3 regions of the Microbacterium sp. JAI119 genome follow, and region 1 is predicted to be linked to each of the others. Evidence: predicted binding sites of a transcription regulator. Region 1 holds the regulator's gene; each other region holds the start of a gene.
What was found. Region 1 encodes HrcA, which represses chaperone genes, less so after heat shock. Its sites were predicted from a motif close to TTNGCACTCGNNNNNNNCGAGTGCNAA; they were not measured.

Region 1 (7,687 bases):
TGCCCCGTCCCTTGATCGTGAGCACGTCCCCGGACTGCACACCGGGACGGATCTCGAGGTCCACCTCGCCGTCGAGTGCCTGGATCTTGGTCTCGGTACCGAGGATCGCGTCGGTCATCGACACCTCGAGGGTCGCGAGCAGGTCGTCTCCCTCGCGGCTGAACGCCGCGTGCGGGTTGACGGTCACCTCGACGTACAGGTCACCGTTCGGTCCGCCCGCCTTGCCGACCTCACCGGAACCGGGAAGCTGCAGGCGGAGCCCCGTCTCGACACCGGCGGGGATGTCGAGCGACACCGTTCTGCGCGAACGCACGCGACCCTGCCCCCCGCAGGTGCCGCAGGGATACGGGATGGTCGTGCCGTAGCCCTCGCAGGTGCCGCAGGGCTGAGAGGTGACCACGTTGCCGAGCAGGCTGCGCACCTGCCGCTGCACGTGGCCGGAGCCGCCGCAGATGTCGCACGTGACCGGCGAGGTGCCCTCCTGACAGCACGACCCCTGACACGTCTCGCACAGCACGGCGGTGTCGACCTCGATGTCCCGATGCGCCCCGAACACGACGTCGCCGAGGTCGAGCGTGACCCGGACGAGGGCGTCCTGGCCCCGCTCCCGACGCGACCGCGGACGCGCACCGCGCCCTCCCCCTTGAGAAGCACCGAAGAACGTCTCGAAGATGTCGCCGAAACCGCCGAAGCCGCCGAAGTTCCCCGCGGCGCCGTCTCCGCCGCCCATGTCGTAGCGCCGGCGTGACTCGTCGTCGCTGAGGACGTCGTACGCATGCGTGACGAGCTTGAACTTCTCCGCAGCGTCGTCCCCGGGGTTCACATCCGGGTGCAGCTGCCGGGCAAGGCGTCGGTACGCCTTCTTGATCTCATCGGTGGAAGCGTCCCGGGACACCCCGAGAACCTCATAGTGGTCCGCCACAATCGCCTTTCTGCGTGTGTTCTCGTGGCGACCGCGTCAGCGGCCGGCCTCGTCTTCGTCGAGCATCCGCGACAGGTAGCGGGCCACGGCCCGCGCTGCGGCGAGATTGCTCGGGTAGTCCATGCGCGTCGGCCCCATCACGCCGACTCGCGCCGTGCCGCTGGGGGCGGCGTAGTTGCTGGCCACGATCGACGCCTCACCGAGGCCGAAGGGGGCGTTCTCGGTGCCGATGCTGGCCGCGAGACCCTGCTCGTCGGTCACCATCTCGCTCATCAGTCGCAGCAGCGTCACCTGCTCCTCGATCGCCTCGAGAAGCGGATGGATGCTCCCGCGGAAGTCCTGTTCCCGACGCGCGAGGGTGGCCGCCCCCGCCATCACCAGACGTTCCTGACGGAAGCTGCCGAGCTCGTCGACGACGACGCCGGCGAGCGTGCGGAGCACCGCGTCCTGAGGCTTGTCCTCCGCCCCGAGCAGCAGCTGAAGACGGTCGGATGCCTCACCGATGCCCTGTCCGGTGATCAACGACGACAGGCGTGCACGCAGCACCGCGAGGTCGGACTCGTCGATGATCTCCGGCAGGGGGGCGATCCGCTGTGACACGCCGCCGGCATCGGTGACCAGCACGATCAGCAGCCGGTTCGGTGCCAGGGCCACCAGTTCGACATGCGTCACGTGCGCACGCGCGAACGACGGATACTGTGCGAGCGCGACCTGACCCGTCAGCTGCGTCAGCACCCGCACCGTGCGCACCATCAGGTCGTCGAGATCGGCCGGTTCGCCCAGGAACGACTCGATCGCCGAGCGCTGTGCCGAAGAGAGCGGGCGCAACTGGGCGAGATGATTCACGAAGACGCGGTAGCCCTTGTCTGTGGGAACCCTTCCCGACGAGGTGTGCGGAGCGGTGATCAGCTCTTCATCCTCGAGCAGCGCCATGTCGTTTCGGATCGTGGCGGCCGAGACGCCGAAGGAATGCCTGTCGACGATCGACCGGCTGCCGACGGGTTCGTGGGTCTCGACGTAGTCCTGCACGATCGCGCGGAGAACCTGCAGCCCTCGCTCTGTGACCATCGCCCTTCCCTTCCGCTGGCACTCGGACGTTCAGAGTGCCAATCCTACCCCGTGCAGCTGCGGGTTCTCCGTACCGCGGACCGACGACTCTAGGATGACGCTCATGACCTCCTCCCCGCATGCCACCCTGTCGACCGGCATCGTTCGTGGCGTCGAGGAGGCGGGGATCGTCCGCTACCTCGGCATCCCGTATGCCATGGCGCCGTTCGGCGAGCACAGGTTCCGCGAGCCGCAGCCTGTCGCGACCTGGGACGGCGTGCGCGACGCACTGGAGTTCGGCCCCACTCCGCCTCAGGTTCCGTATGCGGGCGCCATCGGCGAGCTGCTCGGCTCGGTGCGGATCGACGGAGACGACATCCTCACGGCGAACGTCTGGGCCCCGCCCGACGCCTCCGGCGCCCCCGTGCTGCTCTGGATCCACGGCGGCGCGCTCGAACGCGGCACCGCCGCTCTTCCGCTCTATGACGGCGCGGTCTTCGCGCAGGCGGGAATCGTCTTCGTGTCGATCAACTACCGACTCGGCTCGGAGGGGTTCTCCGTCTTGGAGGGCGCCCCACGGAACCTCGGCCTGCGCGATGCGGCCGCGGCCCTCGAGTGGGTGCACCGTGAGGTCGCCGCTCTCGGCGGCGACCCGACACGGATAACGGCGATGGGCGAGTCCGCCGGTGGAGCCATCGTCGCCGGGCTCCTCGCTCGGGCGGACTCCCGCGCACTCATCAGTCGCGCCATCATCGAGTCCGGACCACTCCAGGCGCAGACTCCGAAGAAGGCCGGACGTGTGACGGCTCGACTCGCGAAGCGACTCGGAGTACGAGCCGACCGCGTCTCTTTCGCCGCTCTGACGCCCGAGAAGCTGTTGGACGCACGGAGAGCTCAATCCGCCGGATCGTCTCCCCTCGGCGGGGCTCCGGCGTTCCAGTTGGCGATCGACCCCGAGAGCCTTCCCCGGTCACCGCATGAGGTGCTTCGCGAGATCGATACGCCGCTACTCATCGGGAGCAACACCGACGAGTATCGGCTCTGGTTCCCACCGGAGGTGCTGGCAGGCATCGGAGAGTTCAAGCTGCAAGCCGCGCGACTGCTCTCCCGCATCCCTCGACGTGCGGTGGCGGCCTATCGATCCGCGTTCCCCGACGCCGGCGCTGGAGAGATCCTGGGGCAGCTCGTCACGGACGTGATGCTGCGTGCTCCGTTGAGCCGGGTGGCAGCCGCGCGTCCGGAGAAGACGCACGTCTACGAGTTCGCCTGGCCGAGTCCCGTCCGCGATCTCCGCGCGGCACACGCGCTCGAGCTCGGGTTCGTGTTCGATCGCCTCGATGACGAGGAAGCCGCGCGTCTGGCAGGTCCCGACGCTCCGCGTGATCTCGCCGCCGAGATGAACGCGTCGTGGGTCGGGTTCGTGACGTCGGGCGATCCTGGCTGGCCGGCCTACGGTGACGATCGCCTCACGCGGGTGTTCGACGCCAGGAGCACGACGGTGCCCCAGAGGCGTGCGGCGGCGATGGATCTGCTCCCCGGGTGACGGACGCTTCAGCCTTCAGTCGGTCAGTTCGCGGACGACGGCATCGGCGAGCAGGCGACCGCGTAGCGTCAGCTGCACGCGCCCTTGAAGCGCTGCGAGTGGTTCGACGAGACCGTCGGCGATGAGTCCGGCGACCCTGCTCCTGTTCGCCCTCGGGACTTCGTCGATCGCGATCCCCTCGCGGATGCGGCTGAGCAGCAGGATCCGCTCGAGCGTGCGCGAGTCGTCGTCCGGACGCTCCGTGCCTGCTGCCGGCGACTCGGATGCGGCAAGGCGCTGGGCGTACGCCGCGGGGTGCTTCACGTTCCACCAGCGCAGACCGGCCACGTGGCTGTGCGCTCCGGGACCGAAGCCCCACCAGTCGTTCCCCCGCCAATACGCGAGGTTGTGTCGGGAGCGACGATCGGGCGTGCGCGCCCAGTTGCTCACCTCGTACCAGTCGAAGCCGCCGGCAGCGAGTCGGCCGTCGGCGAGCTCGTACATGTCGGCCTGGAGATCGTCGTCGGGGGTCGGCACCTCCCCGCGGCGGATCTGACGCGCGAGCTTGGTTCCGTCTTCGATGATGAGCGCGTAGGCCGAGATGTGGTCCGGCTCCAGCGCGAGTGCGGCATCGAGCGACGCCTGCCAGTCGGCGAGGGACTCCCCCGGTGCGCCGTAGATCAGGTCCACGCTCACGGCAAGGCCCGCATCCTTCGCGGCGGCGACGGCCGTGCGCACGTTCTCCGGGCGGTGCGTGCGATCGAGGGCGGCGAGCACGTGGGGAACGGCAGACTGCATGCCGACCGACATCCTCGTGACTCCTGCTCGTGCCAAGGTGTGCGCCACTTCGGGCGTCACCGTGTCGGGGTTCGCCTCGACCGTGACCTCCGCGCCCGCTGCCAGGCCGAACGCATCTGTCGCCGCTCCGAGCATGCGTGCGAGGTCGCCGGCGGGGAGAAGCGTGGGAGTACCGCCGCCGAAGAACACGGTGTCCATCGGCCGCAGCGCTCCCGCGTCATCCAGCACTCGACGAGCGAGGGCGATCTCCGCGATCAACGTCGACGCGTAGTCCTCCTGCTTCGCCCCGCGCAGCTCGGTCGAGGTGTACGTGTTGAAGTCGCAGTAGCCGCAGCGCACGGTGCAGAACGGGATGTGCAGGTAGGCGGAGAACGGCACATGCTCATCGATCCGAAGATCTGCGGGCAAGCGTCCGTCCGCCGGGGCGGGGTCTCCGAGAGGAAGTGGTCCCGCCATCAGACGGGAGTCGCGTACAGCGGGGAGATCGCCCGAAGATAGCGCGCGAAGAGCTCGCGGCGGCGACGCTTCACGAGAGCGGGGATCGTGCGGTAGAGCAGGCCGTTCGGCGCGTCGAAGGCGCGCACGGTGAACCACACCTCGTCGTTGTCTTCACGCCAGTCAACGTCGAACGACTCTTCTCCGCTGACCACCGATCCGCCGACGGTTCCGAGGACGAACCCGACACGACGGGTCTCCTCCGTGACGGAGATCACGCGGAGCTCGGAGTCGGCGCGCATGCCCGCGACGCGCCCGCGGAGGTGCAGGGTCATCCCCGCGCCGACGAACGGCATGCCCTCCGCGTCGTAGCGCTGCTCGACGTCGCGCTTGCTCGGAGCGATCGGGTTGCCCTCGGCGTCGAAGCTCACGCCCGCATAGGCAGGTCCCGGTGCGGGGCGCACGTCTTCGACCGTCAGGCCGGCAGCGCGCTGTGCCGTCCACGACAGAAGCGCTTCGCCGGCGGTCTGGAAGCGTTCGATCCCGCTGCCGATCCGCCAGGATTCCTCCGCCGGGATGCTGCGCTCCGGCGGGTACTGCATCAGATCCGGAGCATGGGTCGCACCCACGGCCGCATAGTCCACCGTGTCGTCTCGGAAAGTCCCGCGCCGCATGACTTCCACCCTACTTCGGGTTACCTGAGCGAACACCCCCACGCGCCGCGGAGCGTCACATCGTGGCTCGGCGCGAGACCGACGACGCCCCCGCCTCATCCTGAACGATGCGGACATACCGGTCGTGCGTGGCTCGCTGCAGCAGCAGGAGCGCCGGCGCCAGCAATCGCCAGAACCACGTCGAAGGACGCGAGACCGATCGCGCGACGAAAACGCCGTGCTCGTCGATCAGGAACGACTCCTCGCCGTAGATCGGATGCCCAGGACGGGTTTCGTAGCCGAAGCCGTTCTCATCCGCCCATACGACCCGTACGGGCTCCACGAATCGAATACCGAGCAGACGCTTCGCGAGCACGCCCTCGACGCCTGCGGCAGGCGCACCGACAGGGACTTCGAATCCCGCACGGCGCTTGAAATCCCACGAGCTCACCAGCGCGGCGACCGCAGTTCGCGCGGCAGGGCCGACGACCGTTGAACGCTCGGAGAGGCGCATCCCCTTCGGCACCGCGCGGATCGGGCCGCGCGTCATCCCCCGCTCATACGCCGGGAACGGCACCGGTTACTTCTTTTCCTTGCCTTCGACATCGCCGGAGAGCGCAGCGATGAACGCCTCCTGCGGCACCTCGACACGGCCCACCATCTTCATGCGCTTCTTGCCCTCCTTCTGCTTCTCGAGGAGCTTGCGCTTGCGGGTGATGTCACCGCCGTAGCACTTGGCCAGCACGTCCTTGCGGATCGCGCGGATCGTCTCGCGGGCGATGATGCGTGCGCCGATCGCGGCCTGGATCGGCACCTCGAACTGCTGGCGAGGGATGAGCTTGCGCAGCCGCTCCGCCATCATCGTGCCGTAGGCGTAGGCCTTGTCGCGGTGCACGATCGAACTGAAGGCATCGACCTTCTCCCCCTGCAGGAGGATGTCGACCTTCACCAGGTCGGCTTCCTGCTGCCCTGAGGGCTCGTAGTCGAGCGACGCATACCCCTGGGTCTTCGACTTCAGCTGATCGAAGAAGTCGAAGACGATCTCGCCGAGCGGCATGTTGTAGCGCAGCTCGACGCGCTCCTCGGAGAAGTACTCCATGCCGAGCAACGTGCCTCGACGCGACTGGCACAGCTCCATGACGGTGCCGACGTAGTCCTTGGGCAACAGGATGGCCGCCTTGACCATGGGCTCCGACACCGAGCCGATGCGCCCATCGGGGTACTCGCTCGGGTTCGTGACGGTGACGGTCTCGCCGGTGTCGCTCGTGAGCACCTCGTAGATCACGCTGGGCGCCGTGGTGATGAGATCGAGTCCGAACTCCCGCGCAAGACGCTCGGTCACGATCTCCAGGTGCAGGAGTCCGAGGAAGCCGCAGCGGAATCCGAACCCGAGGGCGACCGAGGTCTCCGGCTCGTACTGCAGGGAGGCATCGGAGAGCTTCAGCTTGTCCAGGGCCTCGCGGAGCTCCGCATAGTCGCTCCCGTCGATCGGGTAGATGCCCGAGAACACCATCGGTTTCGGGTCGGTGTATCCGGGGAGCGCTTCGGATGCGGGCTTGCGGGCGTTCGTGATCGTGTCGCCGACCTTGGAGAGACGGACGTCCTTCACGCCGGTGATGAGGTAGCCGACCTCACCGACCCCGAGCCCCTTGGTGGGAGTCGGTTCCGGGCTGGACACGCCGACCTCGAGAGCCTCGTGGTTCGCGCCTGTCGACATCATCTGGATGCGCTCGCGGGGTGACAGGCTGCCGTCGATCATGCGGACGTACGTGACGACGCCGCGGTACGCGTCATAGACCGAGTCGAAGATCATGGCGCGGGCCGGAGCATCCGCGTCACCCCTCGGCGCCGGGATCTCCTGGACGAGCCTGTCGAGCAGGTCCTCCACGCCGGCGCCGGTCTTACCGGAGACCCGCAGCACATCCTCCGGCTTCCCGCCGATGAGGGAGGCCAGCTCCTTCGCGTACTTCTCCGGGTCGGCCGCCGGGAGGTCGATCTTGTTCAGCACCGGGATGATGTGGAGATCGTTCTCGAGCGCGAGGTACAGGTTGGCGAGGGTCTGCGCTTCGATGCCCTGTGCGGCGTCGACGAGCAGGATCGCTCCCTCGCAGGCGGCGAGGGACCGGGACACCTCGTACGTGAAGTCGACGTGACCCGGGGTGTCGATCATGTTCAACGCGACGGTCTGCCCATCCAGCTCCCAGGGCATCCTGACCGCCTGGCTCTTGATGGTGATGCCGCGCTCACGCTCGATGTCCATACGGTCGAGGTACTGCGCGCGCATGTCGCGATCCGAGACGACGCCCGTGA
Region 2 (7,687 bases), 1.2 Mb from region 1:
AGATGAACATGAATGCGGCCAGTACCGTCGACTTCGCCGCCAGCACCGAGCCGCGGACCGGGTTCGCCGTGAGCGTCGAGCGGATCATGCCCGTCGAGTACTCACCGGTCACGGAGATCGCACCGATGATGCCGGCGAGCAGCATGGTGAACTGGATCGGCATGATGACGGCCTGGATCGGTTCGAAGTCCGGCATGTCGAGGGCTTGGGCGATGAGCACGGCGATCGCGACGGTCAGGGCTGCAGCGATCCCGATGGACCACCAGGTCGAGCGCAGTGTGGCGAGCTTGATCCACTCGCCGCGCAGTGCACGCCCGAACGTCAGCTTCCGACCGGTGTCGACGCGCGGCCGCGTGGGTGCGGGGGCTTGTGTCGTGGTCATGAGATCTCCTTGGTGCGGTACTCGACGGAGTCGCCGGTGAGAGCGAGGTAGGCGTCTTCCAGCGAACCGGTGGTCGGGGTGAGCTCGTGCAGCGGAATGCCGCGGTCGGCGGCGAGGTCGCCGATCCGCGCAGCGGGCAGGCCCACGATGTCGAGGAGGTCGGGAGCGGAGCTCGCGATCTCCACGTCGGGTCCGCCGACGGCCGCAGCCAGGTCGGCCGGTCGCGGGGTGCGCACCCGCACCGTGTTCCTCGTCCATGACCGGACGAGATCTGCGAGCGGTGCATCGGCGAGCACGCGCCCACGTCCCATCACGATGACGTGATCCGCGGTCTGTGCCATCTCGCTCATCAGGTGGCTCGAGAGGAGCACGGTGCGCCCTTCCCCTGCGGCATGACGGACGAACTGACGCACCCAGCGAACACCTTCGGGGTCGAGGCCGTTGACCGGCTCGTCGAGGATCAGCGTGTGCGGATCGCCGAGCAGCGCCGAGGCGATGCCCAGCCGCTGGCCCATGCCGAGCGAGAACCCTCCCGCACGTTTGCGGGCCACGGACCCGATGCCGGCGAGGTCGATGACCTCGTCGACGCGCGAGGAGGGGATGCCGTGGGTCGCTGCCATCGCGCGGAGGTGGTTGCGGGCCGTGCGGCCGGTGTGCACCGCCTTCGCGTCCAGAAGCACTCCCACCTCCGTCAGCGGGGCGCGGAGCTTGCGGTACTCGCGGCCTGCGACGGCGGCGCGCCCCGACGTGGGACGGTCGAGGCCGACGATCATCCGCATGGTGGTCGACTTCCCCGCACCGTTCGGGCCCAGGAAGCCGGTGACGCTGCCCGGCTGGACGGTGAACGACACGTCGTCGACGGCGGTCTTGTCTCCGAACCTCTTGGTGAGGCCTTCTGCTGTGATCATGAGGACAACGTTACGGAGCGAGGTCGGGAGTGCGCGTCCCCCTCAGGTACACATCTGGTGCCGAGGCGTCCGACCGACGGCGGATGTATCGGTGTGTCAGCGGCGCGGACGAGCCTGAACCCGCGCGGCCATCTCGTCGGACGCGATGATCGCCTCGTCGATGATCTCCCGCGAAACCGGAGCCGTCAGCCAGTCGTGGCTCAGCGACGCCGGGATGAGCAGCGGCATCCGATCGTGGAGATCGACGAGGTGCGCAGGCGCGAGGCGCATGACGATCGAGTAGCACGTGTACCACTGGTCGTCTGCGGTGCGGCCGCGTTGCGTCACGGCGGCCATGCCGAACAGGGTGCCGTCGTCGACGATGAACTCGTTCCACTGCCGGGACGGCTTCTGCATCTCGTACCAGCTCGTTGCCGGGACGATCCCCCGCGACTTCGCGCCGCCCGGGCGCTCCTGCAGGCGCTCGGAGCGGGTGTTGATCGACGGGAACTTCGCCGGCTCGCCGTTCACGAGGAAACCCCACCATGCGGGTTCCAGCGTCGGCGCTGTGTCGGGCTGCACGATCAGCGGATTGAGGTTGCGCAGGTTCTTGCCGGTAGGACGGACGGTCTCACCCGCGTTCTCCTGCGCCCAGACGCGCAGGCCCTCGAGCACCGCGTCGTCTGCCGCGGCGAGGAGCTCTGCATCGGTGAATCGGGGATCGAGACCGTAGCTCGCGCACATGCCGTCAGCGTAGCGCGGGGCGCCGACATCCGGGTGGGAGGGAGCGGGCAGCATCTCGGGTAGGGTCGACGGGTGCCAGAGCCTCGTCGAATCCCCGCCCCGGTGGCACTCGGAGGGGCGGTCGCGATCGGGGTCATGACGGCGATCCAGGCGCGGATCAACGGCGTGCTCGGGGTGCGCGTGGACGACGGCATCGTCGCCGGCTTCCTCTCCTTCTCCGTCGGCCTGCTGGCACTCGCGATCGTGATCGCCTGCCTCCCCTCGGCTCGACGGGGAGTGGCGCGTCTCTGGAGCGGCGTCCGACAGCGCACGATCCCCTTCTGGATGCTCCTCGGAGGCGCCTGCGGTGCACTCACCGTCTCCACCCAGGGGCTCACGGCCGGAGTCCTCGGCGTCTCGCTGTTCACGGTCGGCGTGGTGGCGGGACAGACCGTGCACGGTCTGGTGCTCGATCGCATCGGATTCGGACCGGCCGGCGTCGTCGCGGTCACGCCGGGACGTGTCCTGGGAGGTGCGCTCGCGCTCGCCGCGGTCGGCATCTCGCTGTCCGGGGACGTGCTGGCGTCAGCGCCGCTGTGGATGCTGCTCCTGCCGTTCGCGGCCGGGGTCGGCATCGCGTGGCAGGCAGCGACCAACGGACGTCTGGCCCAGCGCGCGCGCTCACCTCTGGCCGCGACCCTGATGAGCTTCGTCGCCGGAACCGTGGTCCTCGCGCTGGCGTCCGGCGTGAGCATCGCGTTCCGTGGGGCACCCGCCGCCCTCCCCGCCGAGCCGTGGCTGTACCTCGGAGGCTTCCTCGGCGCCGCCTACATCCTCCTCGGCACGTTCATCGTGGCGCAGACGGGGGTGCTGCTGATGGGCCTGGGGTCGGTGCTCGGCCAGCTGACCACGTCGGTGGTGATCGACCTGGTGTGGCCGCCCGCAGCAGGGCCGGCGCTCTGGCAGGTGCTCGCGATGGTCGTGGTCGCCGTCGCGTCTGTCGTGGTCGCGGTGCCGTGGCCTCGCCGCCGCTGAACTACTTCTTCTTCGCCTTCTTGGTTGACGGCTTCGGCATGCGCGTGACGAGCTTGCGGGCGTCGACCGTCTTGCGTCGTCCCGGTTTCTTGTGTTCGGGCTTGCCGCCGACGTAGAGCCAACCCAGGAGCTCCTCGTTCTTCCCGAGCCCGTGGGCCTTGGCGACGGCCTTGGCTCGCGTGTAGTGGCCCGTGCGCCAGATGACGCCCCACCCTGCCTCGTCGAGGAGAAGGCTCAATGTGTGGGCGACCCCGGAGGCGACGGCCTCCTGCTCCCACCGGGGTACCTTCTCGCTCTTCTGGTAGCTCGCGACGACGGCGATGAGCAGCGGGGCGCGCAGCGGCTTCGACGAGGGAGAGGAGTCGCCCTGTGCCTTCGCGATCGCCGCGCCGAGCACCTCCCGATCCGCGCCTCGCAGCTCGATCAACCGCCAAGGGCGCAGCGACGAATGATCGGCCACGCGACCGGCGGCCGCGACCAGCGTGAGCAGTTCGTCGCGGGTGGGCGCGGTGTCTTCGACCTTCGACCAGGACTGCCGTGCGCGGACGGCGTCGAGAGCGCTCACGACGCGTCGGGCGTGAAGTTCAGCGCGATGGAGTTCATGCAGTAGCGGTCGCCGGTCGGCGTCCCGAATCCGTCGGGGAAGACGTGACCGAGGTGCGACCCGCAGTTGGCGCAGCGCACCTCCGTGCGCACCATCCCGAGGCTGTCGTCCTCGATGAGCTCGACCGCGTCAGGACGGATCGACTCGTAGAAGCTCGGCCAACCGCACCCGGAGTCGAACTTCGTTCCGCTCTTGAAGAGCTCGGCGTTGCAGGCACCACAGGTGTAGAGGCCGGCGCGCTCCTCGTCGAGCAGCTCGCCCGTCCAGGCCCGTTCGGTCGCGGCCTGACGCAGCACCGCGTACTGCTCCTCACCGAGCTCCTCGCGCCATTCGTCTTCGGTCTTGTCCACGCTGTACGACATGTGTCCTCCTGAGTCGCTTCCATTCTCTCCCGGGAGACGAGGTCTCGGGTGCTCAGCGTCAGAATGGGACGATGACCGATGCCGTGCAGGACCGCTACGCACGATTCGCCCGCGACGAGGCGCCCGGACGCAGCGCCCTCTACGCCGAATGGGCCGCCGGTGTGGCGGACGACGACGAGCTCAAGGGCATCCTCCAGCGGATCCCGGAGAATCGTCGGCAGCCGCCCCTCGTGTTCGCCGTGACGCGCATGCTCGGCTCCGGACTCGTCGGGTACCCGCAGTGGAGGGACTTCGTGCTCCGCAACGCCGACGCGGTGGTCGCCGAGTGCGCGAACCGCAGCCTCCAGACCAATGAGCCCCTCCGCCTCGCGGCGCTACTGCCCGTGCTGTCGGAGATAGCCGGACCGATCGCGCTGCTCGAGGTCGGAGCGTCGGCGGGGTTGTGCCTGTACCCGGACCGCTACTCGTATCGCTTCATCGCGGCGGATGGATCGGTCAGGAGCGCCCTCGATCCTCTTGACGGACCCTCGACCGTCGTGCTGGAGAGCCGGGTCTCGGGCGCGCTGCCTCCGCTGCGGATGCCGGACGTGGTCTGGCGGGCGGGCGTCGACCTCGCGCCCCTCGATGCGGCGGATGAACGGGATCGGCGCTGGCTGCGTGGGCTCGTGTGGCCGGGAGAGGAGGGGCGGGAGGAGCGCATCGATGCCGCGCTCGAAATCGCGGCATCGGATCCGCCGCTGATCGTCGCCGGCGATGCCCTCGAGGAGATCGATGCGCTCGCCGCGGCGGCGCCGAGCGGGGCGACCCTGGTCGTCACCACGCCGGGTGTGCTGGTCCATATCCCGAGGGCCCGGAGGGAGGCGCTGGTCGCGCGCATCTCCGCTCTGGACGCCCGGTGGGTCACGATCGATCCGCCCGGTGCCCTCGATGTCTGGGAGCCGCCGGTCGAAGGCGACGACTGGCCGGGATTCGTGGTGGCGCTCGACGGACGGGTGCGCGCGGCCGCAGATCCGCTCGGGGGCTGGTGGGAGTGGCGAACGGCTTCGCTGTCTGATGCGTCCTAACCTGGACTCATGCTCGGAGATCTCACGGAGCGCGACCGCACGATCCTCGCCCTGGAGGTCGCTTGGCCACGCCATGGATCGGCCAAGGAAGAGGTCATCCGAGCTCAGCTCGGGATGAGCGCCGCCCGCTACTACCAGCTCCTCGGACGCCTGATCGAGTCGGAGGCCGCCCTGGAATACGACCCCATGCTGGTGCGGAGATTGCGCCGGATCAGGGATTCACGCGCCAGGCAGAGGTCGGCTCGGATACCGGGCTTCGTCGGCTGAAGCGACTCGAGGAAGGCTCTCGGAACGAGCAGTGCCGCGCCGGAGAACGGATTGCCAGGAAGGTGCCGCTAGCATCGAGGGGTGTCCAAGCCCTCCCGCGATCGCTTCGATGACGTTCCCCGTTCCACCGGACGGGTGGGAGCGCATCGCGCCGAAGCTCCGGGAATGAACGGCTGGGTCGTGCTGCTGTGGTCCTTCGTCGCCGCTCTGGTGCTCATCATCGCCGGCATCTTCGGATCGCTCGTGGTCATGGGACGCATCTCGCTCTTCCCCGAGGCCGCTCCCAGCGCCGTTCCCACCCCGGTGGAGACGGGCGTGGTGGACACCTCCATCTCCGTGATGATCCTCAACGGCACGCCGGAGGAAGGGCTCGACACCCAGATGCGCGACCTGCTCATCAACAACGGGTGGGCGTCGGAGAACGTCTTCGCCGGTGACAGCTCCAGCCAGGACTTCGCCACCACGACCGTGTTCTACGTCAACGACGAGGACGAACTCGCGGCGATCGGACTGGCGAACGTGCTCGGTGGAGCGGCCGTGCAGCAGAGCGACTACTACTCGGGTCAGACCGAGGAGGGCAACAAGCAGTTCACAGTGGTCATCGGCCTCGATCGATCGAGCTCAGCCGGCGAGACGCCCACCCCCTGACCTCGGCCGGTGCCGTACCTCCGGCGGCTTGCACTCGAAGGTGTCGAGTGCCAGAATGGCGTTAGCACTCTCTCACTCTGAGTGCTAAACCCAACGTCTACGTCCAGGAGGGACGAAAAAACTCATGGCAAAGATCATTGCTTTCGATGAGGAGGCCCGCCGCGGCCTCGAGCGCGGCCTGAACATCCTCGCCGACGCGGTCAAGGTCACCCTCGGCCCGCGCGGCCGCAACGTCGTTCTCGAGAAGAAGTGGGGCGCCCCCACCATCACGAACGACGGCGTCTCCATCGCCAAGGAGATCGAGCTGGACGACCCGTACGAGAAGATCGGTGCGGAGCTCGTCAAGGAGGTCGCCAAGAAGACCGACGACGTCGCGGGTGACGGCACCACGACCGCCACGGTCCTCGCTCAGGCGCTGGTCCGCGAGGGTCTGCGCAACGTCGCAGCCGGCGCCGACCCCATCTCGCTCAAGCGCGGCATCGAGAAGGCCGTCGCTGCGATCACCGAGGAGCTGCTCGCCAGCGCCAAGGAGATCGACTCGAAGGAGCAGATCGCCGCCACGGCTTCGATCTCCGCCGCTGACCCCGCCATCGGCGAACTGATCGCCGAGGCGATCGACAAGGTCGGCAAGGAGGGCGTCGTCACCGTCGAGGAGTCGCAGACGTTCGGTACCGAGCTCGAGCTCACCGAGGGCATGCGCTTCGACAAGGGCTACCTGAACCCCTACTTCGTCACGGACCCGGAGCGCCAGGAAGCGGTCTTCGAGGACCCGTACATCCTCATCGCGAACCAGAAGGTCTCCAACATCAAGGACCTGCTGCCGATCGTCGACAAGGTGATCCAGGACGGCAAGGAGCTCGTCATCATCGCCGAGGACGTCGAGGGCGAGGCTCTCGCGACGCTCGTGCTGAACAAGCTCAAGGGCATCTTCAAGTCGGTCGCCGTCAAGGCTCCGGGCTTCGGCGACCGCCGCAAGGCGCAGCTGCAGGACATCGCGATCCTCACGGGTGGCCAGGTCATCACCGAAGAGGTGGGCCTCAAGCTCGAGAACGCCACGCTCGACCTGCTGGGTCGTGCGCGCAAGGTCATCGTCACCAAGGACGAGACCACGATCGTCGAGGGTGCGGGCGAGGCCGACCAGATCGAGGGTCGCGTCACGCAGATCCGTCGCGAGATCGAGAACACCGACAGCGACTACGACCGTGAGAAGCTCCAGGAGCGCCTGGCGAAGCTCGCCGGTGGCGTGGCGGTCATCAAGGCCGGTGCCGCGACCGAGGTCGAGCTCAAGGAGCGCAAGCACCGCATCGAGGACGCCGTCCGCAACGCGAAGGCAGCCGTCGAGGAGGGCATCGTCCCCGGTGGTGGCGTCGCGCTCATCCAGTCGGGCACCAAGGCCCTCGACGCTCTCTCGCTCTCGGGCGACGAGGCGACGGGCGCGAACATCGTCCGCGTCGCGATCGAGGCTCCGCTGAAGCAGATCGCCATGAACGCCGGGCTCGAGCCGGGCGTCGTCGCGAACAAGGTGTCCGAGCTCCCCGCGGGCCAGGGCCTCAACGCAGCCACGGGCGAGTATGTCGACATGTTCGCCGCCGGCATCATCGACCCGGCGAAGGTGACCCGCTCCGCGCTGCAGAACGCAGCGTCGATCGCGGCTCTGTTCCTCACCACCGAGGCCGTTGTCGCTGACAAGCCGGAGAAGACTCCTGCTCCGATGG
Region 3 (7,687 bases), on a different contig from region 1:
GGCCGTGGCCTTCTTCCTGACGCGCACCCGCATCGGCAAGGCCACCCGCGCGATCTCCGACAACCCGCAGCTCGCTGCCGCGTCCGGGATCGACGTCGACCGTGTGATCCGTTACGTCTGGATCCTCGCGGGAACGCTCGCCGCCATCTCCGGCATCCTGTGGGCGTACTTCCGCCCCGGCGTGAAGTGGGACATGGGGATGCAGATGCTCCTGCTGATCTTCGCCGCGATCACCCTCGGCGGCCTCGGCACGGCGTTCGGCGCTCTGGTCGGATCGCTCATCGTCGGCATGGCTGTCGAGGTGTCGACGCTGTGGATCCCGTCCGACCTCAAGTATGCGAGTGCTCTCGTGATCCTCATCCTCATCCTCCTCGTGAGACCTCAAGGGCTGCTCGGACGCAGGGAAAGGTTGGGCTGATCGCCATGGACTTCGGAAGCATCTTCTCGAACACGGCCGTCTACCTGTTCAGCCCGGTCACCATCGCCTACGCGCTCGCGGCGACCGGCCTCGCCGTGCACTTCGGATACGCCGGACTGCTCAACTTCGGCATGGCCGCGTTCATGGCGATCGGCGGCTACGGCTACGCCATCTCGGTGCTCAGCTTCGGCCTGCCGTGGTGGATCGGCATGCTGATCGGCCTGGTCGGCGGCGCCCTCTTCGCCGTGCTCCTGGGCATACCGACGCTGCGGCTCCGCGCCGACTATCTCGCGATCGCCACGATCGCCGCGGGCGAGATCGTCCGTCTCCTCTTCACCACGCAGGTGTTCGACGAATGGACCAACAGCGCCGACGGCCTCGCCCAGTACAACGGCGGATTCCGCGACGCGAACCCCATCCCGCCGGGGACCTACGGGTTCGGACCCTGGACGTACAGCGCGAACGACCTCTGGAACCGCGTGTTCGGCGTGATCGTCCTGGTCATCGCCATCCTGCTGGTGTGGGCGCTGATGCGCAGCCCGTGGGGCCGCGTGCTCAAGGGCATCCGCGAAGACGAGGACGCCGTGCGCTCGCTGGGCAAGAACGTCTTCGCCTACAAGATGCAGGCGCTCGTCGTGGGTGGTGTGATCGGTGCCGCGGGTGGGATCGTCTTCGTCCTCCCCTCCGCGGTCGTCCCCGGCAGCTACTCGACGTCGCTGACGTTCTTCCTGTGGACGATCCTCCTCCTGGGAGGCGCGGCCACGGTGTTCGGACCCACGCTCGGTGCGGTGCTCTTCTGGGTGGTGTTCGCCTTCATGGCCAACCTGCTCCCGTCGATGGCGAAGGCCGGGCTGCTGCCGATGACCGACAGCCAGGCGTCGACCCTCGTCTTCGTCTTCGTCGGCATCGCCCTGATGCTGCTCGTGATCTTCCGCCCGCAGGGCATCCTCGGAGACAAGAGGGAGATGACCTTTGTCAAATGAACTGACCCCGGAACAGGTCCCCGGCTCGGCGGACGCCGCGGTGACCGCGGCTCCCTCCACGGGGAGCATCCGACGCCCGAAGACCACCGGCCTGACCACGGGTGAGGTGAAGCCCGGAGTCGCGAAGGTCGATCCGATCCTCGTCGTCGACGCCGTCCAGCGTCGCTTCGGAGGCCTGACCGCCGTCGACGTCGATCACCTCGAAGTCCCCCGAGGAGCCATCACCGCGCTGATCGGCCCGAACGGAGCAGGCAAGACGACGCTCTTCAACCTGCTCTGCGGATTCGACAAGCCCAACAGCGGCACGTGGTCGTTCGACGGCACGAGCCTCTCCGGGGTGCCGTCGTTCAAGGTGGCCAGGATGGGCCAGGTACGCACGTTCCAGCTCACCAAGTCGCTCTCGCTGCTCACGGTGCTCGAGAACATGAAGCTGGGCGCTCCGCATCAGCGCGGTGAGGGATTCTGGTCCAGCCTGTTCCCTGTCCTGTGGAGGGCACAGGACAACGAGATCGAGGCCAAGGCGCGCGAACTGCTGACGCGCTTCAAGCTCGACGCGAAGGAGAAGGACTTCGCCGCGGCCCTCTCGGGTGGCCAGCGCAAGCTCCTCGAGATGGCCAGGGCGCTGATGAGCGACCCGACGCTGGTGATGCTCGACGAGCCCATGGCCGGCGTCAACCCCGCGCTCACGCAGTCGCTCCTCGACCACATCCTCGACCTGAAGGAGGAGGGCATGACCGTGCTCTTCGTCGAGCACGACATGCACATGGTGCGTCACATCGCCGACTGGGTGATCGTGATGGCCGAGGGGCGGGTCGTCGCGGAGGGCCCTCCCGACGAGGTCATGGAGAACCCGGCTGTCGTTGACGCGTACCTCGGTGCACACCAGGACGTGGACCTCGGCGCCGTCACCGGACGTATCCCGGTGCTCCCCGATGCCGCCGCCAGCAGGCTCCGTGAGGAGATCGAAGCGGAGGCGGAGGCCGAGCTCGAGGCGACCGATCCGGTTCCCGGCACCGCTACCGATACCGATACCGAGGGAAAGGGCACCGCATGAGCGGGGAAACGCCGACCGATGCAGCGACGAGCGCGGCTCAGGACGATGTCGTCGTGAAGCTGACCGACGTCCATGCCGGCTATCTTCCCGGTGTGAACATCCTCAACGGTGCCAACCTCGTGGCGCGGCAGGGAGAGCTGATCGGGATCATCGGTCCGAACGGGGCGGGGAAGTCCACTCTCCTGAAGGCCATCTTCGGGCTCGTGAACGTGCGAAGCGGCGACATCACGGTGAAGGGTGAGAGCATCGTGGGTCTGAAGGCCGACAAGCTCGTCCGGCGTGGAGTGGCCTTCGTGCCGCAGACCAACAACGTCTTCCCCTCGCTGTCGATCGAGGAGAACCTGCAGATGGGGCTGTACCAGAACCCCAAGATCTACGACGAGCGACTCGAGTTCGTCACCGGCATCTTCGCTGAGCTGGGCAAGCGCCTCAAGCAGCGCGCCGGTTCGCTCTCCGGTGGTGAGCGGCAGATGGTCGCCATGTCCCGTGCCCTCATGATGGACCCGTCGGTGCTGCTGCTCGACGAGCCGTCGGCCGGCCTCTCCCCGGTGCGACAGGACGACGCGTTCATCCGGGTCTCCGACATCAACAAGGCCGGTGTCACCACGATCATGGTGGAGCAGAATGCTCGACGCTGCCTGCAGATCTGCGACCGAGGGTACGTCCTCGATCAGGGCAAGGACGCGCACGAGGGAAGTGGCAGGGACCTGCTGAACGACCCCAAGGTCATCGGTCTCTATCTCGGCACGCTCGGCACCGACGCCGCCTGAGCGGCGAGCGAGAAGCCGCGAGCGAGAAAGCCGCCGACACCACGACGAAGGCCCCGGATCGGATCCGGGGCCTTCGTCGTGTGATCGTCTGATCAGTTGGTGCGGGTGATCATGTTGTCGGCACCGTACTTGTAGATGCCGATCGACGCACCCTGCGGGTCGCCGGCCTCATCGAACGTGACGTCACCGGAGTAGCCGTCGTAGTCGGCCGTGCCGCCGTCGTTGATGATCTTGGCGCAGTCGGCGAAGCTGGTGCACTTCTTGCCGTCACCGGAGCCGCCCGACACCTCCTGCATCTTGGCCGCGATGTCCGCGCCGTCCGTCGAGCCAGCGGCCAGGGAGGCCAGCGCCACGAGGATGACGGCGTCGTATGCCTCAGCCGCGTAGGTGAAGTCCTTGACCTCGGCGTTGCCCTCGCCCGTCCAGAAGTCCTGCAGACGCGAGGTGAAGTCGTCGGCAAGTGCGGGGCCGGCCTTGGTTCCCTGCGCGCCCTCGAGCGAGACCGGGATCTCCGAGCCGTAGTCGGACAGGTTGCCGTCGACCATGTAGAACTTGTCGGCCGAGATGCCGGCGTTCACCAGCAGCGGCGCGATGGTCTTGAACTGGTCGAACGACACGATCGCGACCGCGTCGGGGTTCTGCGCCTTGATCGTCTCGACCTGGGCGTCGAACTGCGCGTCGCCGACGTTGAACGACGCCTCGGCGACGACCTCGCCGCCGGTGCCCTCGAAGGTCTCCTTGATCGCCGCGTCGAGGCCCGTGCCGTACGCGTCGTTCTGGTAGATGATGCCGAGCGTCTTCGCGCCGTCCTCGGCGATGAGGTTGCCGAGCACCTCGCCCTGCAGCAGGTCGCTGGGGGCGGTGCGGAAGTACAGACCGTTGTCATCCCACGTGGTGAAGTCGGGCGAAGTGTTCGACGCGGAGATCTGGAGGATCCCGGCGCTGACGTTGCCGTCGAGGATGAGCTTGGAGACACCGGATGCGGCAGCTCCGACGATGGCGGAGACGCCGGCGCCCTGCAGCTTGGTGATCGAGGTCTCGTAGGCCTTGGTGTCGGTGTCACCCTCGTCTTCGGCCGTCAGGTCGATCGTGATGCCGGCAGCCGCGTCGTTGACCTCCTGGACGGCCAGCCCGACGCCCGACTCCATGGGCGGGCCGAGGAACGCCAGCGAGCCGGTCTGCGGAAGCAGCGAGCCGAGCTTGAGCGTCAGATCGGCTGCGGGCTTGTCACTGCCGCCGCTCTCCCCGCTAGGAGTGCTGCTGCAACCAGCGATGACGATGGCGGATGCACTGACCAGTGCGATCCCGGCGAAGACCTTCGCGGTTCGCGAGCCCTTCAATGCGTTCATGATGCTCCCTTGCGTAACTGAACGTGGAATGTGACCACAATCGGGTGCTCTAACACTAGGGCGTGAGTATCGCGCGCAGGGGGTGCAAGTGTCTCGGTGCGTTAACGATCCGGGACCGGGTTCCCTGACCCGTGGTCCTCGGGATCAGGCGGCTTCGACCCGTGGAATCCTGCGCCCTCGTCGCGCGGCGAGCAGGAGGTCGACCACGAAGACGCCGATCGCGATCCACACGATGATGAAGCCGGCCCAGCGCTCGGCCGGCATCGGCTCGTGCAGCACCAGGACCCCGATGAGGAACTGCATGACGGGGGTGATGAACTGGATCATGCCGATCACCGTGAGGTTGATGCGTCGGGTTCCCGCGGCGAAAAGCAGCAGCGGAACCGCCGTGGCGACACCGGCGAAGGCCAGCAGCAACGCGTGCGCCCACCCGTTCGCGCCCATCGTGATGCCCGACGTGAGCGCGACGATGATCAGCTGCGCCACCGCGATGGGGATCAGCCAGAACGACTCCAGAGTCAGGCCGCTGATCGCATCGACCGCACGGCCGATCTTCTTCTTGATGAGCCCGTACACGCCGAAGGACGCGGTCAGCGACAGCGCGATCCACGGGAACTGCCGGTAGGCGACGACGATCACGATGACGGCGATAGCCGCGATGGCGATGGCTGCCCACTGCAATCGACGGATGCGCTCCTTCAGCACGAAGACACCCAGCAGCACCGTCGTGATCGGGTTGATGAAGTACCCCAGGCTCGTCTCGACGACGTTGCCGCTGAGCGTTCCGATCAGGAACACCTGCCAGTTCACATAGATCAGCAGACCCGCCAGCGCGGTCAACCCCAGCAGCTTCGGCTGGCGGATGATGACGCCGAAGGCCACCCAACCGCGCGTGACGGTGAGCAGCAGGACGCAGAAGACGAAGGAGAGCAGCACCCGCCAGGCCACGACCTCCCACGGACCCGTCGGAACGAGGAGGAGGAAGTAGAGGGGAAGCACGCCCCAGAGGAGGTACGCCCCTCCGGCGTAGACGACTCCGGCGGTCTGCGTGGCGCGGGTCGTCTCTGGGGTCACCGCACAACCCTATGCCCGCGGCGTGGATGCGGACGTCGGCGGCAGAGCCTCCCGGCGGAGTTTGGCAGGAAAGGGATGCCCGCTGGCGGACGCAGAAGGGGGCCCGGATGCGAGACGCATCCGGGCCCCCTTCGAGGACCTCACCCTGCCCCTCATGAGAGGCGGGGAACAGGTTCAGCAGATCAGCGGACGACGACCGCCAGGACGTCGCGAGCCGACAGGACGAGGAACTCGTCTGCGCCGAACTTCACCTCGGTGCCGCCGTACTTGCTGTAGAGCACGCGGTCGCCGACGGCGACGTCGAGCGGAACACGGTTGCCGTTGTCGTCGATGCGGCCGGGGCCGACCGCCACGACCTCGCCCTCCTGGGGCTTCTCCTTGGCGGTGTCGGGGATGACCAGGCCACTCGCGGTGGTCTGCTCGGCCTCGACCTGCTTGATGACGATGCGGTCCTCGAGCGGCTTGATGGAAACCGACACGGTCTACCTCTTCTTTCTTGACGCTGACACGAAAGACTTGTTCGCACTCTCAACCCGAGAGTGCTAATCCAGTCTAGGCGCTCGGCTGGCACTCACGCAATGCGAGTGCCAGTGAGCGACGCGGTTCGACTCGAGGCGCGGCCGATTAGGCTGAGACCGTGGAGATGTCCGAGCTGCGCGCCCTGCTCACCCCCGAAGGTCTCGAGCTTCTCGACACGACCGGTCCCATCGAGTCGACCACCGAGGTCGCGCGAGCGGTGTCGCGGCTGCGTGCGGCCGGCCACTCCCCCGACCTCGTGTCCGCCGTCGTCGGGCAGGCGCACCTGCGGTCGAGGGCAGCGACGAAGTTCGGCCCCTTCGCCGCCCGCATGCTCTTCACCAGGGCCGGCCTCGAGCAGGCGACGCGGCTCGGTGTCGCGGCACGGCACGCCCAGCGCATCCGTCAGTCGGGCTTCACCCGTGTAGCCGACCTCGGCTGCGGTATCGGCGGCGATGCGCTCGCCTTCGCCGGAGCCGGACTCCAAGTGCACGCCGTCGACGCCGACGAGGTCACCTCCGCCATCGCGGCATACAACCTGGCGCCGTTCGGCGACGACGCCGCGGTGCGGCACGAGACGGCGGAGGAAGCCCTCTCCAGACTGGACGACGGGGACGCGGTCTGGATGGACCCGGCCAGACGCACCTCCGGGCACAGCGAGACCAGGCGTGTCTCCGCCGACGACTACTCCCCCTCCCTGGACTGGGCGTTCGATGTGGCCGCACGTCGCCCGACCGGCATCAAGCTCGGACCGGCTCACGACCGCGACGCACTGCCCGCCGATGCCGAGGCGCAGTGGGTGAGCGCCGACGGCAGCGTGGTCGAACTCGTCGTGTGGAGCGGATCCCTCGCCCGAGAAGGAGTGCGCCGCGCGGCACTGGTGATCCGCGGCGAGCGCTCGCACGAGCTCATGGCTGCGGCCGACACCGCCGATGAGCCCGTGCGCGAGCTCGGCGCCTTCCTGCACGAGCCGGACGGGGCGGTGATCCGCGCGCGGCTGATCGGAGAGGTCGCCCGCAGTCTCGACGCCGGCATGCTCGACGAACACATCGCCTATCTGACATCCGACGCAGCCCTGACCAGTCCGTTCGTGCAATCCTTCCGCGTCAGGGAGACGCTTCCGGCGAGCCCCAAGGCGATCAACGCCGCGCTCAAGGCGAACGATGTCGGACGCCTGGAGATCAAGAAACGCGGAGTGGATGTCGATCCCGCCGCCTTCCGGAAGAAGCTCACGCTGCGCGGAGACCAGGACGCGACGCTGATCCTCGTCCGTATCGGCGACCAGCGCCGCGCGATCCTCGCCGACCGGGTGCCCGCGGCGAGCTGACGTCCGCTCAGCCGTCCGGATCGCGGCCCGGCGGTTCGACCACGATGGGGTCACCGGGTGGGGCCTCGACCCGGACGATCTCGCCCGGGCCTCCCTTCCCCGGCGATGCCTCGGTGATGACGAGGTAGGGCGTCTGCCACCTCGTGAACCTCGCCGCGAGAGTCGAGGTGCCGATGAGCGCACCGTCTCCGCCGTC

Region 2: a site for HrcA is predicted at 6,034-6,060, ahead of groL (chaperonin GroEL). Genes of this name have one in related genera too.
Region 3: a site for HrcA is predicted at 6,213-6,239, ahead of groES (co-chaperone GroES). Genes of this name have one in related genera too.

Annotation. Positions count from the first base shown of each region.
Region 1 covers NZ_JACCCK010000001.1:2,139,698-2,147,384, forward strand. The annotation lists gene dnaJ (molecular chaperone DnaJ) at 1-922, opposite strand, end outside; gene hrcA (heat-inducible transcriptional repressor HrcA) at 959-1,990, opposite strand; gene HDC31_RS10365 (carboxylesterase/lipase family protein) at 2,094-3,512, shown strand; gene hemW (radical SAM family heme chaperone HemW) at 3,528-4,745, opposite strand; gene HDC31_RS10375 (DUF1990 family protein) at 4,745-5,398, opposite strand; gene HDC31_RS10380 (DUF1990 family protein) at 5,454-5,927, opposite strand; gene lepA (translation elongation factor 4) at 5,958-7,687, opposite strand, start outside.
Region 2 covers NZ_JACCCK010000001.1:937,603-945,289, forward strand. The annotation lists gene HDC31_RS04615 (ABC transporter permease) at 1-382, opposite strand, end outside; gene HDC31_RS04620 (ABC transporter ATP-binding protein) at 379-1,290, opposite strand; gene HDC31_RS04625 (SOS response-associated peptidase) at 1,387-2,067, opposite strand; gene HDC31_RS04630 (DMT family transporter) at 2,116-3,027, shown strand; gene HDC31_RS04635 (nitroreductase family protein) at 3,029-3,592, opposite strand; gene msrB (peptide-methionine (R)-S-oxide reductase MsrB) at 3,589-3,993, opposite strand; gene HDC31_RS04645 (DUF2332 domain-containing protein) at 4,065-5,057, shown strand; gene HDC31_RS04650 (DUF3263 domain-containing protein) at 5,067-5,324, shown strand; gene HDC31_RS04655 (LytR C-terminal domain-containing protein) at 5,406-5,972, shown strand; gene groL (chaperonin GroEL) at 6,097-7,687, shown strand, end outside.
Region 3 covers NZ_JACCCK010000002.1:333,472-341,158, forward strand. The annotation lists gene HDC31_RS12370 (branched-chain amino acid ABC transporter permease) at 1-418, shown strand, start outside; gene HDC31_RS12375 (branched-chain amino acid ABC transporter permease) at 424-1,401, shown strand; gene HDC31_RS12380 (ABC transporter ATP-binding protein) at 1,442-2,455, shown strand; gene HDC31_RS12385 (ABC transporter ATP-binding protein) at 2,452-3,225, shown strand; gene HDC31_RS12390 (ABC transporter substrate-binding protein) at 3,318-4,574, opposite strand; gene rarD (EamA family transporter RarD) at 4,719-5,648, opposite strand; gene groES (co-chaperone GroES) at 5,831-6,127, opposite strand; gene HDC31_RS12405 (class I SAM-dependent methyltransferase) at 6,292-7,491, shown strand; gene HDC31_RS12410 (hypothetical protein) at 7,499-7,687, opposite strand, start outside.